One region of the Bradyrhizobium sp. 170 genome, then DNA from elsewhere that is predicted to be linked to it. Evidence: predicted binding sites of a transcription regulator. Region 1 holds the regulator's gene; the other holds the start of a gene.
What was found. The regulator HrcA, encoded in region 1, represses chaperone genes, less so after heat shock. The targets are predictions, from matches to a motif close to GTTAGCACTCNCNNNNNGNGAGTGCTAAC.
Positions count from the first base shown of each region.

Region 1 (9,444 bases):
CGCCATATCCGGCGGGAAGGGAGGCAAGGCGGAAGTTCCCCGCGACTTGCGATCTCCGACGGGGCCGTAATCCTTCTGTTTTGGTTAACTAATCCTCGACAATATTGCAGAATCCCGCGTTCGGGTTCAGTAGCGGTTCAGGTGCCTCGGCCCAGAAAGCCGGAATCCTGGCCGACGGCGGTCGGTCAAGAGAAGAGACAAGATGGTAGGCCCGCTCAATCCCAAGCCTGGATCCCCGGATGCTCGGCCGTCAGGACCGACCCGGAGGACCGCGGTCGGACTTATTCTCGGCGCGCCGTTGCTCGCCGCCTGCTCCGGCGGCCCGATTTCGAATCCGTTCGCTACTCCTCAGCCCGAGGGACCCGCAGGTCCGCAACAGCAGCCGCTTGCGGTCGGCACCGGGCAGGTCAAGGTCGGCCTGATCCTGCCGCTCTCGGCCGCCGGCAATGCCGGCGTCGCCGCCCAATCGATGAAGAACGCTGCCGAAATGGCGCTGTCGGAATTCCAGAACCCGAACATCCAGCTTCTGATCAAGGATGACGGCGGCAGCCCGCAAGGCGCCCAGCAGGTCACCCAGCAGGCGCTCGGCGAGGGCGCGGAAATCATTCTGGGCCCGCTGTTCGCGGCCTCGGTGCCGGCAACCGCGCAACTGACGCGCGCGCGCGGCGTTTCGGTGATCGCTTTCTCGACCGATTCCAGCGTCGCCGGACGCGGCGTCTATCTGCTCAGCTTCCTGCCCGAATCCGACGTCAACCGGATCGTCGATTATTCCGCCAGCATCGGAAAGAAATCCTTCGCGGCGCTGTTGCCGGACAATGCCTATGGCAATGTGGTGGAAGCAGCCTTCAAGCAGGCGGTCGGCCGCAAGGGACGCATCGTCGCCTTCGAGAAATATAGCGTCGATCGCTCCGCGGCGGCGCGGACGGTGGCGCAGTCGCTGGGATCGGCGGACGCGCTGTTCATCGCCGACGACGGCGAATCGGTCGTCGCAGCGACGGATGCCTTGGCCGCAGCCGGCGCGAATTTGCGCAACATCCAGTTGCTCGGCACCGGGCTTTGGGACAATCCGCGCGTCTATGCGAGCCCCGCGTTGCAGGGCGGGCTCTATGCCGCGCCGGATCCGTCGGGCTTCCGCGCCTTCTCCGGCCGCTACCGCGCCAAATACGGCGCCGACCCCGTGCGCACCGCAACGCTCGCCTATGACGCGGTCGCGCTCGTCGCCGCGCTATCGAAGCAGGGCGCCCAACGTTTTGCGCCGGAAACCCTGACCAACCCGTCGGGCTTCGCCGGCATCGACGGCCTGTTCCGCTTCCGCTCCGACGGCAGCAACGAGCGCGGGCTTGCGGTGATGAAGGTCGCCAGCGGCGGCAGCACGCCGGTTGCGGGATCGCCGAAGAGTTTTGGGGCGTAGGGTTGTCGCGAACGTAGCCCGGATGGAGCCAACGGGTCGCGCGAGTGCGCGCCCGGCGACGAGCGCAATTGCGCTCGCACAGGGATGACAGGCTCCGCGTAATCCGGGACCGTCGCGCAAGCTGATGGACTTACCCCGGATTGCGCTTCGCTCCATCCGGGCTACGCCCCTTTGTCGTGGCCGCGAATTCGGTTTCGTAGCGACGCCGGTTGCTCCAATAGATGTTCGCGAACAACGCTGCTTCCTGACGGTAGGGGATGTGATCGTCGCCATCCTGCGCCGCCTCCGCCTCGATCCATGCGGCGTGCTGCTGAATGGCGCCTGAGCGGTCGCCCTGCAAGGCGCGGATCTGGAATTCGAACATGTGCTGCTCGATCTCGCCGTAGCGATCGTACCAGCAGGTCGACCACTGCCGGTTCTGCAGCGCGAAGCGGCGGATCCAGCGTTCCGTCAGGTCCATCTCGTGCTCGGGCTTGGAAAACATCACGTCGCGCCGCGCTTCCTGCAGCGTTTCGATCGCAACCGGCTTGTTCTTGCGCCAGAGCGTCTGCATCGACGCATCGGACAGGAAACGGTCGGCGTAGATCGGATACGGAAAGGCGATCTCGCGCAAATGCGGCAGTTCGAAATAAACGCGGATCTCTGAACAGACGCTGGCCTTCAGCTCGTTGTCTTCCATCTTGCGATGAAAGGCGTCGAAGCCGATGCCGGGGAAATAGGGCATGAAGGCCGCGTGGAACATCTCATGCAGGCGATAGAGATCCTCGATCGCCGGATTGTCGTAGGTGCGATTCATGGTGACGCCCCACCACGAGCAGAAATGGGCGCGCTCGAGCCGGTCGTCGGTCGAGTCGCAGAACAGCCGTGGCAAGCTGGCGAACTGCTCGACGATGTCGTGAATGAAACCGCCGTCGGCGTGCGAGGCGCGGATCGCCGCACTCCGCCACAGCCCGTGCACGTGGCGGTGAATCTCTTCAGGGCTCGTCAGGATGATCGGGTTCTTCACGGCGTGGCTCCCGTGATCGGTCCCGCCGTGCCGATCATTTCGGCCATGGTCGGCGTCAGGCAGAGCCGCAGCGATGCATTGGGATCGCTGGACGGCCGGCGCAGGAATGCGGTGAGTTCACGATCGGTAGTCGATTGAGGCTGCGCTTGCGCCAGCACGCTGACGTCGCAGGGCGACAGCATCAGTCCCAGGCGGCGGCCGACGCGCGCCGCGGCCTCGCGCTGGACGGATTTGTAACGGTGCGGCAGATCGAACACGTCGTGACGCTCGAGCAACGCCTGGCCCAGCTGCAGCGATGTCAGGTTCTTGAACCATTGATTGCCGGACAGGCTCGGCATCGCCTTGCGGCACAACACGCCGCCGATGCGGTCGTAATAAACCCCGAACGGTTTTGACAGGCTGAACGCCAGCGCCTGCACGGATGGGCTGTCGGCGGCAATGCGGACGGACGGCGGTTCGGCGATCGAGCCGACATAGGTGACGTCGAGCAGTGCGCGGGGCTGCTCGCTTGCGGCAGCGAGCAGAGAAAGAAATTCATTGGCGTGCGGCCACACATTGCCGTCGATCGCGGACGGCTGGCTCAGGCAGAACAGCGCGGTTGCAGGCAACGTCCGGCCGACGGCTTGCCAGTCGGCGCGGGGATGTTCGATCACGGCAATGCCGCAGGCTTCGGCATAGGCCTTGTAGCCTTCATACTCGCCGGCAAAGACATGAACTTCCGGATTGAAGCGCTCGCCGCGGGCGCGGTTGCCTTAGGCTGCGATCACATGAAACAGCGCTTCGCTGCCGCCGGCGGTCGGGTAACGCCAGGGAAAACCAGCCGCATCGATCGTGACGACCGGCGCCGCCCACGCCATCCAGCGCTCGATAAAGGCTTCATGGAAGGCATACTGCTTGCCGGTCCACGCGTCGCGGAATTGCTCGAGATAGTGACTGCGAGCCGCATCCGGCCCGGCCACGGCATTGCCGAGGATGAAGTGCTTCGCGGCTTCCGTCTCGGGTGTGACGAGGGCGTAAACGGTCTTGCTCGCGCCGGCGTCTTTGACGCGGCGGTCGAGGTCGGGATCATGGATCGGGGGAGTTTTGGTCCGGTCGTTCACGATCGTCGTTCAAGGAGGGGACATAGCGGAGTTGATCTAACACACTCTGTCAGGCAATGCCCGAAATCCCTGCGCGGTGGCTTATTAAAGCGTTACGCAGCGAGTTGCGTAGCCCGGGTGGAGCGAAGCGTAACCCGGGGACGGTCTCGCAACGGATATACCGTTCCCGGATTGCGCTGCGCTCCATCCGGGCTACAGTTTCTTGCTACGCCGCGAGGTCGGCCACCACCGCGTCGAGCACCGGAAATCCAGCCTGCGTCACGCGCAGCCTGCCATCGGCGTCGACGATGATGGCGCCTTCCTCGCGGAGCACGGCGATCCGGCTCGGGTCGAGTGCGCGGCCGGACAAGGCCGCATAGCGTTTGGGATCGATGCCCTCGGCGAGCCGCAATCCCATCAGCAAAAATTCATCGGCGCGCTCTTCGCTGTTGAGAAAATCGTCGGTCACGACGCCATGGCCGTTGGCCTCGACGCGCATCAGCCAGGCCTCGGGGCGCTTTTCGGTCGCGATCGCGTGTCGCGTGCCATCGATGTCGAGGCGGCCATGCGCGCCCGGGCCGATGCCCGCATATTCGTCGCCGCGCCAGTAGACCAGATTGTGCTGGCATTCGGCGCCTGAGCGCGCGTGGTTGGAAATCTCGTAGGCCGGCAAGCCGTGATGCGCGCAGACTTCCTGGGTCACATCGTAGAGCGCGCGGGCAACCGCCTCGTCCGGCGTTTTCAATTTGCCCGCCGCATGCAGGCCGAAGAACGGCGTGCCTTCCTCGATCGTGAGCTGGTAGAGCGAGAGATGTTCGGCGGCTTCCGAGATCGCGAGCTTCAGTTCATCCGCCCACATCTGCGGCGTCTGGTCGGGACGGGCGTAGATCAGGTCGAACGAGTAACGGTCGAACGCGGTGCGCGCGATCGCGACCGCGTCCAGCGCCTCGCGCGCGCTGTGCAATCGTCCGAGCGCCTTCAGCGAGGCGTCATCCAGCGCCTGCACGCCGAGCGAGACACGGTTGACCCCGGCGGTGCGATAGCCGCGAAACCGTGTCGCCTCGACGCTGGTCGGATTGGCCTCCAGCGTCACCTCGACATTGCCGGCGACGCGCCAATGCTTGCCGATCGAATCCAGGATGGCGCCTACGGTTTGCGGCTGCATCAGCGAGGGCGTGCCGCCGCCGAGAAAGATCGACGTGACGGTGCGTCCCGGCGCGCGCGCTGCTGACGTCTCGATCTCGCGCGCAAACGCACGGACAAATCTTTCTTCGTCGATCGGCGCGTGGCGGACGTGGCTGTTGAAATCGCAATACGGGCACTTCGACAGGCAGAACGGCCAGTGCACATAGACGCCGAAGGCGGCTCGCTTCGGGTAATGGCGTTCGGCACTAGCCAAGACAGATCTCCGCCAGTTTGACGAAGGCTCGCGCCCGGTGCGACAGGCCGAGGCCGATCGGCGGCAGGCCGTGTTTCTCTATCGAGGTCATCTCGCCAAAGGTCCTGACGTGCCCGTCGGGCAGGAACGCCGGATCATAGCCGAAACCGGCGGTGCCGCGGGGCGGCCATACCAAAGTTCCATCGGCGCGGGCCTCGACCTCTTCGACATGACCGTCCGGCCAGGCGACGCACAGCGCTGACACGAAGTGCGCCTTTCGCTTGTCGGGCGTGGTCGCGCCGCGTTCCTGCAGCAGGCGCTCGATCCGCGTCATCGCCGCCATGAAATCCTTGCCCTCACCGGCCCAGCGCGCCGAGTAAATGCCGGGTGCGCCGTCCAGCGCATCGACCACGAGGCCGGAATCGTCGGCAAAGGCCGGCAGTTGCGCCGCCTGGGCGGCAGCGATTGCCTTGATTGCTGCATTGGCGCGAAACGTCTGGCCGGTTTCCTCGGGCTCGCCGAGGCCCAAATCGCCCGCGGAAACGGCCTCGACGCCATGCGGCGCCAGCAATTCCCGCATCTCGGCGAGCTTGCCGGGATTGTGGGTCGCGATCACGAGGGCGCCGGTGATTCGACGGTGCATATGCGATCAGACTACGCGACGGCCAGCTTCTGCAAGTCCACCAGACGCGCGACACCCTTGCGCGCCAGTTCCATCAGCGCCAGGAACTCGTCCTGCGAGAACGGCGTCTTCTCGGCGGTGCCCTGCACCTCGATGATGCGGCCGTCGCCAGTCATGACGAAATTGGCGTCGGTCTCGGCCTCGGAATCCTCGGCATAATCGAGGTCGAGCACCGGCGTACCGTTATAGATGCCGCAGGAGATCGCGGCGACATTGTCGCGCAGCACGTTGGCCTTGATCATGTTGCGGCTCTTCATCCACGAGATGCAGTCCGCCAGCGCCACCCAGGCGCCGGTGATCGAGGCGGTGCGCGTGCCGCCATCGGCCTGGATCACGTCGCAATCGACCGTGATCTGGCGCTCGCCGAGCGCTTCGAGGTCGACGGCTGCGCGCAAGCTGCGGCCGATCAGCCGCTGAATCTCGACCGTGCGGCCGCCCTGCTTGCCGGCGGCGGCCTCGCGGCGGGTGCGCTCCAGGGTAGCGCGCGGCAGCATGCCGTATTCGGCCGTGACCCAGCCGCGGCCCTGGCCCTTCAGCCACGGCGGCAGCCGCTCTTCCAGCGTGGCCGTGACCAGCACATGGGTGTCGCCGAATTTCACCATGCAGGAACCTTCGGCATATTTGACCACGCCGCGTTCCAGCGACACGGGGCGCAGCTGATCGGGCGCACGGCGGCTTGGCCGCATGGGAAGTCCTTTCGAAATCGAGCGAAATACCGTTTGCGGTGCTTGTAGGTGGGGGCGTGCGCAGCGGCAAGGGCTTTTGGCCCCGTTTGGAGGGAAAGGGACGCTTGTCATTAGCCCGCCGGAGCGACAAATTAGGGGCTGTCCAGGGAGTTAAGCCGTGGCCCACCACGATCCGATTGGCCTGATCGCGCCGCATGCCGGGCTCGCCCAGCTCAACGAGCGCTCACGCGACATTTTTCGTCAAATCGTCGAGAGCTATCTCGCGACCGGCGAACCCGTCGGCTCGCGCAACATCTCGCGCCTGATCGCGGTGCCGCTGTCGCCGGCCTCGGTCCGCAACGTGATGTCGGACCTCGAGCACCTCGGGCTGATCTATGCGCCACATACCTCGGCCGGGCGGTTGCCGACCGAACTCGGCCTGAGGTTCTTCGTCGATGCGCTAATGCAGATCGGCGACCTCACCGAACCGGAACGGGAATCGATCCAGAGCCAGCTCGCCTCCGTCGGGCGGGCGCAATCGGTCGAGGCGGCGCTCGGCGAGGCGCTGACGCGGCTTTCCGGCCTGACCCGGGCCGCGGCCGTGGTGCTGACAGCCAAATCCAATTCGCGGCTGAAACACATCGAATTCGTCCGGTTGGAGCCGGAGCGTGCACTGGTGGTGCTGGTCGGAGAAGACGGCCAGGTGGAAAACCGCGTGCTGGCGCTGCCGCCCGGCGTTCCCTCGTCGGCGCTGACCGAAGCGACAAATTTCCTCAATTCGCGGATTCGCGGGCGGACGCTTGCGGAAGCGCGGTTAGAGCTCGAAACCGCGCTGACGCAGAGCCGCGTCGAACTCGATCAATTGACGCAGAAGGTGATCGCGGCCGGCATCGCAAGCTGGTCCGGCGGCGACAACGACGACCGGCAATTGATCGTGCGCGGTCACGCCAACCTGCTCGAAGACCTGCACGCGCTGGAGGATCTCGAACGCGTCAAGTCCCTGTTCGACGATCTCGAGACCAAGCGCGGCGTGATCGATCTGTTGGGCCGGGCCGAGCGCGCCGAGGGCGTCCGCATTTTCATCGGATCGGAGAACAAGCTGTTCTCGCTGTCCGGTTCCTCCACCATCATCGCCCCCTATGGCGATGCCGCGGGCCGCATCGTCGGCGTTCTCGGCGTGATCGGGCCGACGCGGCTGAACTATGCAAGGGTGATTCCGACGGTGGATTACGCCGCCCGGATCGTCAGCCGGATGCTGGGCGGCTAATCCGCCCGAATAGGGCCTCAATCCCGGCTGGTTGTGCTTGATTTTCGGCCCTTAAAGCACGATATCCGGCCTAGCAAATCCCCATCGAACCAGATCCGTTTTTTGAGAAGGCAGTCTTATGACCGATCCCAACCGGCCGAGTGATGATGCGGTGAAACCGGCCCAGACCGGCGAGCCCGTGGTCTCAAAACCCTACATCATGCCCGACGATCCCGAGGAAGGATCAAATGAGGCCCTGACCAAGGAACTGGCCGAGGCGCGCGATAAGATGCTGCGCACGCTGGCGGAAATGGAAAACCTGCGCCAGCGCACCAGGCGCGAGGTGGCCGACTCCAAAATGTACGGCATCACCGGTTTCGCGCGCGACATTCTCGATATCGCCGACAATCTGCAGCGCGCGCTCGACGCCATTCCGGCCGAGGCCAGGGAGACCGCCGATCCCGGCATCAAGGCCTTTATCGAGGGCGTTGAACTGACCGAACGCTCGCTGCTCAACACGCTGGAGAAGAACGGCGTCAGGAAGTTCGATCCGTCGGGCGAGAAGTTCGATCCCAACTTCCAGCAGGCGATGTACGAAGTGCCCGACCCGTCCGTGCCGTCGGGGACGGTGGTTCAGGTCGTGCAGGCCGGCTTCATGATCGGCGAGCGCGTGCTGCGCCCGGCGCTGGTCGCCGTCTCCAAGGGCGGTGCGAAGGCCGCGCCGGCGGCCGACGTCACGAACTGAGCCGGGTCTAGCCTACGGCGGTTTCTCACTGGTCTTCGGCCAGTAGGTGCCAAAACTCCAGAGATTGCCTTCCGGATCCCGGCAGGCGAAATCGCGGCTGCCATAGTCGGTGTCGTGCAATTCCATCTCGATTCTAGCGCCTGATGCCTTGACCCTGGCGTGCAGCGCGTCGGGATCATCGACGGCGACGTAGAGCGCGTCCGTGCGGCGGCCGCCGATGTCACCGACAAGCTTGCCGTATTCGTCATCGCGGCATTGGCCCAGCATCAGCAGCGAGGAGCCGTAGGCGAGTTCGGCATGCTGTACCGAGCCGTCCTTGCGGTAAATGACATACTCGGTGAAACCGACTACGTCCTTCAGCCAGCGGATCATGGCCTCGGCATCGCAACAGCGCATCGTCGGATAGATGCGCGGCGCTTCGATCTTGCTTTGCTCGGTCACGGAAAACTCCTCCCTCACGGCTGTTCCGCCAATATGCGCGGACGCGTCAGCACAGGCTTGAAGATTTGTTACCGGACCGTCAGGCGTCGAGCTCGTCCAGCGGGCGCAGCAGGCGACTGTCGGTCAGCGCCAGGCGCCGGGCCCAAGCCGTCGGCGTTTCGCCGGCAAGGGTTGAAAATTCACGGGCGAGATGCGCCTGATCGGCATAACCGCTCTCGGCCGCAATCCCTGCCCAGCCGCTGCGGGCTCCACCCCGTGCGAGCCGACAGGCTCGATGGAAACGCATGATGCGGGCAACCGGCTTCGGCGCGAGACCGAGTTCGGATCGAAAACGGTTCACCAGGTGCTTGCGGCTCCAGCCGATCTCTTTCGCGAGCGCGGTGATCCGCGCGCCGCCCGCAGTGCGCGCCAGCCGTCGATAGGCGAATTCGATCTCGGGGGACGGCAGGTGGTTGGCGCGATCAGCAACAAAATCCTCGACCAGATCGAAGCGGTTTTGCCAACCGGATGCGGCCCCGAGCCGTTCGCGCAGTTGCCGGCCTTCGCGGCCCAGCACGTCTGACATGTCGACCATGCGCGCGGCGAGATCGACGACAGCGCCGCCAAAAAAGCGATAGGCGCCGAGCGGGGTGAAATCGACCTGCACGCATTCGGCGCCGCCATCGGATTCGATAAAGACCGGGCCGGCATGGAGCCCGGCGGCAAAGCTCGGCTGCCGGTCGGCGGCGTCGGGCTTGCGGTCGAGCGCGATCAGGAACGGCGTGCCGAAGCTGATGATCAGCGGCACCACC
Region 1 is NZ_CP064703.1:9,141,342-9,150,785, reverse strand. It holds gene IVB05_RS43155 (penicillin-binding protein activator) at 203-1,411, shown strand; gene IVB05_RS43150 (hypothetical protein) at 1,542-2,417, opposite strand; partial or broken gene IVB05_RS43145 (aminotransferase class I/II-fold pyridoxal phosphate-dependent enzyme) at 2,414-3,121, opposite strand; gene IVB05_RS43140 (hypothetical protein) at 3,170-3,517, opposite strand; gene hemW (radical SAM family heme chaperone HemW) at 3,723-4,895, opposite strand; gene rdgB (RdgB/HAM1 family non-canonical purine NTP pyrophosphatase) at 4,888-5,517, opposite strand; gene rph (ribonuclease PH) at 5,529-6,242, opposite strand; gene hrcA (heat-inducible transcriptional repressor HrcA) at 6,400-7,488, shown strand; gene grpE (nucleotide exchange factor GrpE) at 7,607-8,212, shown strand; gene IVB05_RS43110 (VOC family protein) at 8,225-8,653, opposite strand; gene IVB05_RS43105 (AraC family transcriptional regulator) at 8,733-9,444, opposite strand, start outside.

Region 2 (9,444 bases), 850 kb from region 1:
GGCGCGGTGCTCGGGGCCGGAATTGTCGTCATCCTGAAAGAGGTGCTGCAGAGCTACCTGCCCTACATCTTTGGCGGCCAGAGCCAGCTCGAAACCATCGTGTTCGGCATCCTGCTGGTCGTTTTGCTGCAACTGGCGCCGACCGGCGTCTGGCCCTGGCTGATGGCAAGGTTGCCGCTCAAGCCGGGCCGCAAGGTGCCCGATACGTCGCTTCCCCTTGTCAAGCGCGAGCGCGCACCGGCTTCATCCGCCGCGCTGCTGCAGATCGAGAAAGCGCGCAAGCAGTTCGGCGGCGTGATTGCCGTTAACGACGTCTCGTTCGACGTCCAGGCCCGCGAGATCGTCGCCCTGATCGGCCCCAACGGCGCCGGCAAGAGCACGACCTTCAACCTGATCACGGGCGTGCTGACGACAACCGGCGGCACCATCTCGGTGCTCGGCCACAAGGTCGATAACGCCCCGCCGCAGGAAGTGGTGAAACTCGGCGTCGCACGCACGTTCCAGCACGTCAAGCTGGTGCCCGACATGACCGTGCTGGAAAACGTCGCGATCGGCGCGCATCTGCGCGGGTCTTCCGGCGCGATATCAAGCATGTTCCGGCTGGACCGGGCCGACGAGGCAAAACTGCTGGCGGAAGCCGCGCGCCAGATCGAGCGCGTCGGCCTCGGCGACCAGATCGACCAACTGGCGGGAAGCCTGTCGCTCGGCCAGCAGCGCATCGTCGAGATTGCACGCGCGCTGTGTGTCGATCCATTGCTGCTGCTGCTCGACGAGCCGGCCGCAGGATTGCGCCACATGGAGAAGCAGCGGCTCGCTGCGCTACTCCGGCAATTGCGCGACGGCGGCATGTCGGTGCTGCTGGTCGAGCACGACATGGGTTTTGTGATGGATCTCGCCGACCGCATCGTCGTGCTGGATTTCGGCACCAAGATCGCCGAGGGCACGCCGGCTGCGATCAAGACCAATCCCGATGTGATCAAGGCCTATCTCGGAGCTACCGCATGAGTGCGCTGTTATCGGTCTCCGACGCGCATGTTTCCTACGGCAAGGTCGAAGCCGTGCGTTCGGTGTCGCTCGACGTCGCCGACAACGAGATCGTCACCATCATCGGCGCCAACGGCGCCGGCAAGACCACGCTGCTGAACGCCATCATGGGCGTGCTGCCGCTCAAGGGCGCCACCGCCTTCGCAGGCCTGGACATGGCCCCGCTCGACATTGAGGATCGCGTCGCCGCGGGCTTGTGTCTGGTGCCCGAGCACCGCGAATTGTTCAGCACGATGAATGTCGAGGACAATCTGGAGCTCGGCGCCTTCCGGATTCCAAAGGCAACGGCAGCAAGATCGTTCGAGCGCGTCTATACGCTGTTTCCGCGGCTGAAGGAGCGGCGCAAGCAGCTGGCCGGCACGCTGTCGGGCGGCGAGCAGCAGATGCTGGCGATGGGCCGCGCATTGATGGGCGCGCCAAAACTGTTGATGCTGGACGAACCGAGCCTCGGCCTCGCCCCGATCATCGTCGCCGACATCTTCCGCACCATCGGCGAACTGCGCGCCGCCGGCGTCTCGGTGCTGCTGGTCGAGCAGAACGCAAAGGCGGCCCTGCAAATCGCCGACCGCGCCTATGTCATGGAACTCGGCGAGTTCATCCTGTCCGGATCGGCCAAAGACATTGCGTCCAACCAGCGCGTCGCCGCGAGCTATCTCGGCTTCCAGCACGAGGGCGCGAGCGAGATCTAGAGGGTGACCCCATAAGTTCAGAGTGGTCGGTGGACGTCCGCTTTGGTGCGCATTCCGGACTCAGGTTGGAAATCGCGTGATGTCCGAACCCGGCGCAGCGAACCGCGCGTCCCCTCCGACGAGCCGGCGGGCTTCGCCATGCCCTTCCGAAGTCAACCGACCCTCAAATTCTCCGCCGACGTCTTCCCCTTGTTGGGCACTTCCTCATAGCTGACCTTTGCACCCTCATTGAGTGTGCTGAGCCCAGCTTTCTCGACCGCGGAGATGTGCACGAACACATCCTTGCTGCCGTTATCGGGCTGAATGAATCCATAGCCCTTTGTCGCGTTGAACCACTTCACCGTTCCGGTTGCCACCTTGGTCGTCTCCCATATCCGATAGGACCTAGAGACAACCTCGTGCCGATCTAGAAGGCAAGCAAAACCCGCCGGGGGTGAGCCGGCGGGGCCCGAACTATGGGCTGGTGCCTGCCCTTCCTTCCAAATATCGGCGAATTAACTCGCTTTTGAGTTCCCTGGAGGCGCATACTCGGACAATCACCGCTCCGCCTCCTGGGCATTACCGGTGACAGAGAGTGTTGCGCTCCCGCCTATTCGAGGGAAGCATCATGCCCCAGTCTCAACGCCTGTCGTCCGTCATTCCATTCGTTGCAATTGAGCGCCCCGCTTGTCCGAAGTGCAAGGCCCCGATGATGCTCGTCAGTATCGAGCAAGCACGCCCGGGCGTCGACTTGCATACCTTTGAATGCGCCATCTGCAACCACGTACATACGACCCTTGCCGCATATGAAGACCCTATGAAGTCCAAGTCCCTTGGACGCTGGCTTCAAGGCGATTTGCACCCACCCAGGTAAGGCGCGCCGGCGTGAACCTTCGGATTTTGTAATACTTGAAGGACTAGCGCCCGCAAAGGGTCCCTGATTGAAATCGAAATGTCCGCGATCGCGGCGCCAACAATGCCCTGCATGTTCGGCAATGCCGCGAAGGGAATTGCCGAAGTCCGGAAAGACGGCAAACTAAACTTGCCACTAGAGATGGATCTTTCGCCGTAGCCGCTCCTAATTGTTTTTGACAGGTTAAGCCACTCATGCCGGCATCAAGCGCCTTAGTTCTTTCTGGGCGGCGGTTCGCTCGCTACTTCCTCTGCCAGTAGCTTTAAAAGCTTCTCCTGCCGCGCGTCAGCTTTCGCTGCCGCCGCTTCCGATGCAGCCACGAGACTGCGATAGAGCTTAAGGTTTTGCCGGCGAATGAAAAATTGATGTTCCATAGCTACCTCCTCTGAGGGCATGGACCGAAGCGCATCGTGCGCTTAAGAATGGAGGATGGGAAGTGTGGACGTGGCAGACCACTTGCTAATTTTCGCGACCTTTGCCTTCAGTTACCCCCTCGTGCTAAGCGGTACGTCCAACATATGCATATGCGCTTTTACTGTTTTCGCACCCGGAGTGCGATTCAATGCCTTTGCGATTTTCGTAGCGCCGGCGTTAATGCAGCCGGAAGACTCCGTCCACGGCGCGTAGTTCGGCAGGCTTGATCAGTTTGGAGTGCGCGACGGTGACCGCAAACAGCGGGCCTTCGAGCTTTGTTTCCCAGAACGCGAGGAAATCCTTCAATGCCGGGAAATCCGGAAACATATCGTAGTCCTGCCAGACGTAAGTTTGCAGCAGCCAGCGCCGATCCGGACGGCGATAAACGATTTCCGCTGTTGTCAGCCCGTAGCCTAAGACCTGCTTCCTGAAATCCTTGGAAACCGCATCTTTCTCGACCATGCCAACCTCCAGCCCAACTGAAGAGTAACGCGTGATTCTCAATTCGCCAAAAAGGAAAACGTTCAATAGGTCATAGCAATCAACGCGCTAGCAGCATGTTACTTCACCTGCTAGCAGTCGCCCTCCTCCAGAAACTCTGGCCGCAGTCAAACATCGTGAGCCGAAGCCCTTGTGCCCCAGTGTCACAGGCTTATGTGAAGAGCGGCTAGCACTCGCTCATTGCGACTGCCAATCCAGAAACAATCACAAATCACAAAAGCCATGGAGGATCGCATGAAGTTCCGTCCGCTCCACGACCGCGTCGTGGTCAAGCGCATCGATGCCGAAGACAAAACCGCAGGCGGCATCCTCATTCCGGACAGTGCCAAGGAAAAGCCCTCGCAGGGCGAGATCGTCGCCGTTGGTCCGGGCGGCCGTGACGAAGCCGGCAAACTGATCCCGATCGACCTCAAGGTCGGCGACCGCGTGCTGTTCGGCAAGTGGTCGGGCACCGAGGTCAAGCTCGATGGTCAGGAACTTCTGATCATGAAGGAAAGCGACATCATGGGCGTTCTCACTGACGTTCCCGCCGCCAAGAAGAAGGCCGCTTAAGCGCTTTAGCCCGTTCCCTCATCCTGAGGAGCCGGCGCAGCCGGCGTCTCGAAGGAAGAGGCCTGCAATCCAAATCTCATCCCTCAGGAATCCGCCCAGTCGCGCGGACCTTGGGATCTGGGAATACGGAGACCATTATGTCAGCCAAGGAAGTTAAATTCGGCGTTGATGCCCGCGACAGGATGTTGCGCGGCGTCGAAATTCTCAACAACGCGGTGAAGGTCACGCTCGGTCCGAAGGGCCGCAACGTCGTGCTCGACAAATCGTTCGGCGCTCCCCGCATCACCAAGGACGGCGTCACCGTCGCCAAGGAAATCGAGCTTGACGACAAGTTCGAGAACATGGGCGCGCAGATGGTGCGCGAAGTCGCCTCCAAGGCGGCCGATGCTGCCGGCGACGGCACCACCACCGCGACCGTGCTGGCCGCAGCCATCGTGCGCGAAGGCGCCAAGTCGGTTGCCGCCGGCATGAACCCGATGGATCTGAAGCGCGGTATCGACTTGGCAGTGGACGCCGTGGTCGCCGACCTCGTCAAGAACTCCAAGAAGGTCACCTCGAACGAGGAAATCGCCCAGGTCGGCACCATCTCCTCCAATGGCGATGTCGAAATCGGCAAGTTCCTCGCGGATGCGATGAAGAAGGTCGGCAATGAGGGCGTCATCACGGTTGAAGAAGCCAAGTCGCTTGAGACCGAACTCGAGGTCGTCGAAGGCATGCAGTTCGACCGCGGCTACATCTCGCCCTACTTCGTCACCAACGCCGACAAGATGCGCGTTGAAATGGAAGATGCCTACGTCCTCATCAACGAAAAGAAGCTATCTCAGTTGAATGAATTACTGCCCTTGCTCGAAGCTGTGGTGCAGAGCGGCAAGCCGCTTGTAATTATAGCGGAAGATGTCGAAGGCGAAGCGCTTGCCACCCTCGTTGTCAACCGTCTGCGCGGCGGTCTGAAGGTTGCCGCCGTCAAGGCTCCGGGCTTCGGCGATCGCCGCAAGGCCATGCTGCAGGACATCGCGGTTCTGACCGGTGGTCAGGCGATCTCGGAAGATCTCGGCATCAAACTCGAGAATGTCACGCTCGCCATGCTCGGCCGCGCCAAGAAGGTGATGATCGACAAGGAAAACACCACCATCGTCAGCGGCGCCGGCAAGAGGGCCGACATCGAGGCGCGCGTTCAGCAGATCAAGGCGCAGATCGAGGAAACCACCTCGGACTACGACCGTGAGAAGCTGCAGGAGCGTCTGGCCAAGCTCGCGGGCGGCGTCGCGGTGATCCGCGTCGGCGGCGCGACCGAAGTCGAGGTGAGGGAGCGCAAGGATCGCGTGGATGACGCGATGCATGCGACCCGTGCGGCGGTTGAAGAAGGCATCGTGCCGGGCGGCGGCGTCGCCTTGCTGCGTGCCTCCCTGCATCTCAAGGGGCTGCGCACCAAGAACGATGACCAGAAGACCGGCGTCGAGATCGTGCGCAAGGCGCTCTCCGCGCCGGCCCGCCAGATCGCGGTCAACGCCGGCGAAGACGGTTCCGTGATCGTCGGCAAGATCCTGGAGAAGGAGCAGTACTCCTACGGCTTCGACTCGCAGACCGGCGAGTACGTCAACCTGATCTCCAAGGGCATCATCGACCCGACCAAGGTGGTTCGCGTGGCGATCCAGAACGCGGCTTCCGTTGCGGCGCTGCTGATCACCACCGAAGCCATGGTGGCCGAAGTGCCGAAGAAGAACGCAGGCGCCGGCATGCCTGCGGGTGGCGGCATGGGCGGCATGGGTGGTATGGACTTCTAAGTCCAACCAGTCAGAGCACATCAATAAGAAAGGCCCGGCAGCGATGCCAGGCCTTTCTCCATTAGCGACACGTCCGTCTCGACGACAATAGCTGCATGGAGGTGACCGCTCTCAAGGGATCGAGTTGCAAGCGGGCTGGAAGAGTGCGAATTTCCGACCATGTCTTCGTCGATTTTCGCGAGCCAGTTAATGACGCCACTTCGCACGCTCTATCCACCGATTGAGCCGTACAAAGCTGGTATTGTAGATGTCGGCGACGGCCATACGATCTACTACGAACGCTGCGGCAAACCCGGCGGTAAACCAGCCGTGTTTCTTCACGGTGGTCCGGGTGGCGGCATTACTCCAGATCATCGCCGGTTATTCAACCCCACCCTCTACGACGTGATGCTATTCGATCAGCGCGGATGCGAACGCTCGACACCGCATGCCGAGCTCAATGCAAATACGACGTGGCATCTCGTCGACGATATCGAGCGGCTACGTCAAATCGCAACCGTGGAGAAGTGGCTTGTTTTTGGCGGGTCGTGGGGGTCGACGTTGGCACTTGCATACGCGCAGACGCATCCCGAGCGAGTTTCCGAACTCATCCTGCGCGGCGTTTATACTGTCACTCGGCCCGAGATCGAATGGTATTACCAACACGGCGTTTCAGAGATTTTTCCCGAAAAATGGGACTGCTTCCAGGCACCGATCCCGGAGGCCGAACGCGACGATATGATCGCCGCTTATCGCAAGCCGGTTGACAAGCGACGATCCCACCATACGGCTGGAAGCGGCAAGGGCCTGGAGCGTTTGGGAAGGCGAAACGATTACGCTTCTTCCGAATAAGAAACTGTCGAGCGCGCACGCCGACGATCACTTCGCCCTCGCGTTCGCGCGCCTCGAGAACCACTACTTCTCCAATGGCTGCTGGCTTGAGGAAGGTCAGATTCTGCGGGATGCTTTCCGGCTCCATGGTATCAAAGGCGCGATCGTGCATGGCCGCTACGACATGCCATGCCCGGCACGCTATGCGTATCAGTTGCACAAGGCGTGGCCTCAAGCGGACTTTCATCTGATCGAGGGCGCTGGCCACGCCTATGATGAACCAGGCATTCTTGATGCGCTGATTAAAGCGACGGATCGTTTTGCGCAGCAGGTCTGACCGGTTATCACCAAGCTGACCTGGTCAGATATTTCGCCTATGGGTCGTTTCGCCTTGGACGAGGTCAGCGTTAGGTCCCGCCTGAAAGCGGATTTCGCGCCCGCCCTTATTAACGAAGCCTTAATCATGATGGAAGTTCCAACCCGCTCATTGTGAGTTGCACAACTTCCTGAACACTCGCGGCCTTCTAACCTTGTGGTACAGCAGCCATTTTCCGCCCGACGCCCGGCGTCGACGATGGCTGCCGGGTTACGAGGTTCAGACGATGCGCGCCTCCGATTACCCCACGGTCGAGACCACCGAATTCCTGCTGGCGGCACTTGAGCAGGCGAGCGAGGCTGTCGTCATCGTCGACAGCGACCTGCGTGTAAGCCATTTCAACGCTGCGGCCGAGTTGATCTGGGGCGTCACCCGCGAGGAGATTCTTGGCCTCGATGCAAGCTGTCTCGGGCTCAATGACCTCAGGCAAGATTCCGAGATCACGATCCGGCGCAGTGACAGCAGCCGGCTTCGGGCCTCGCTATCGGTGTCGCGCGTCGAGATCGACGACCGCAGCAACTACATGGTCTTTGTTCGCGACATCACCGCAGAGGTCGAACGACGCGAGAGGATCGCGCTGCTCAACCTGGTGGCCGACAAGACCAATCGCGCCGTCGTCCTCACCGATCGCAAGCTGAGAATCATCTACACCAATGCTGCGTTCTCCGGACTGTTCGGATACTCGCCTGAGGAAAGCCAGGGGCAGCAGGCCAACCAGTTGCTGGCCGGCCGGCTCACTGACCGCAAGACCCTGGCGAGGTTGCGGCGCCGAATCTGCGACGGCGGCGGCGACGAGGAGGAAATCCTCGCCTACGGCAAAAATGGCGATGAAATCTGGGTCTCGGCCATGGTCAAGCCGTTCCGCAACGCCCGCGGACGGATCAAGTACATCTTCGCCCTGTTGACCGACATCACCGAGAGCAAGCAGCTGAGGTCGCTGCAGCAACTGATCATGGGGGCGCTGGCCGACGAGCTTCCGCTCACCGAGATTGCCGACCGGCTTTGCCGGCGCGTCGAAGCCATCGCGCCTGATGTCGTCGCTTCGGTGCTGCACGTCGATTCCGACGGATTGGTGCATCCGCTGGGCGGCCCCAGCCTGCCTGACGACTATTGCCGCGCGCTTGAAGGCATCGCCATCGGTCCGGACGTCGGCTCATGCGGGTCGGCGGCGTATTACGGCAAGCCTGCATTGGCCGAGAATATCGACACCGATCCACGCTGGCAGCCGTACAAGGCGCGGCCGCTCGAGATCGGCCTGAAGGCCTGCTGGTCGACGCCGATCAAGGCCAAGGACGGCCGCGTGATCGGAACCTTCGCCTTCTATTTCCGGGAATGCCGGGCGCCGAGCCGCTGGCATCAGCGGATCGTCGACGCCAGCGTTCACCTCGGCGCGCTGGCGATCGAGCGAAAGGAGGCGCGCGCCCAGATCGCCCGGCTCGCCTACCACGACATGCTGACCGGGCTGCCGAACCGCGCCCAGCTGCGCCAGTTGGTCAACCAGGCGATCGACGATTGCAGGGGGAGGCAACTCGCGCTGGTATTCCTCGATCTCGATCACTTCAAGGACGTCAACGATACGCTCGGGCACTCGGCCGGCGATGCGCTGCTCGTCGAGTTTGCAAAACGACTGCGCGCCCGCATCCAGCCGTCCGACCTGCTGGGACGCCTGAGCGGCGACGAGTTCGTCATCGTGTTGCCGAATTGCGATCCGGCTCGCGCCTCGCTGGTCGCCTCCAACATCACCGAAGCGCTGGCGTCGCCGCTGTTGATCGACAACAGGCAGGTGCCGATTTCCGCCAGCATGGGCATCAGCATCTATCCCGACAACGCCACCGATATCGATACGCTGATACAGCAGGCCGATGCGGCGATGTACAAGGCCAAGCAGGCGGGCCGCTCCACCCACCGCTTCTTCAGCGCCGACATGAACCGGCTTGCCGAGCAGCGGCTCGTATTCAGTGCGGCGCTGCGCCAGGCCATCGCCAATGACCGGTTGAGGCTCGTCTATCAACCGCAGACCCGAACCGTCGACGGCGCCCTCTACGGCGTCGAAGCGCTGTCGCGCTGGCACGATCCTGATCTCGGTGAAGTCCCGCCTTCGAAATTCATCCCGCTGGCCGAGGAAGTCGGCCTGATCGAGCAGATCGGCCTGTGGTCGATCCGCGAAGCATGCCGGCAAATGGCCGCGTGGCGCCATGCCGGACTGGATGTCCCCTGCGTGGCGGTCAATTTGTCGCCGCTCAATTTCCAGAATGCGAAGCTTGCGGCGGTGGTGGCAGAGACCATCGCGGCCAATGGCCTGCCGCCCGAAGCATTGATGCTCGAGATCACCGAAGGCGTGCTCGTGAACGAGCGTTCCGCCGCGATCGAGACCATGAATGC
Region 2 is NZ_CP064703.1:792,095-801,538, reverse strand. It holds gene IVB05_RS03795 (branched-chain amino acid ABC transporter ATP-binding protein/permease) at 1-1,005, shown strand, start outside; gene IVB05_RS03790 (ABC transporter ATP-binding protein) at 1,002-1,733, shown strand; gene IVB05_RS03785 (cold-shock protein) at 1,886-2,089, opposite strand; gene IVB05_RS03780 (hypothetical protein) at 2,838-2,999, opposite strand; gene IVB05_RS03775 (usg protein) at 3,217-3,501, opposite strand; gene IVB05_RS03770 (co-chaperone GroES) at 3,775-4,092, shown strand; gene groL (chaperonin GroEL) at 4,230-5,876, shown strand; partial or broken gene pip (prolyl aminopeptidase) at 6,066-7,023, shown strand; gene IVB05_RS03755 (EAL domain-containing protein) at 7,289-9,444, shown strand, end outside.
Region 2: IVB05_RS03770 (co-chaperone GroES) is a predicted target of HrcA. The motif match lies at 3,706-3,734, and genes of this name have one in related genera.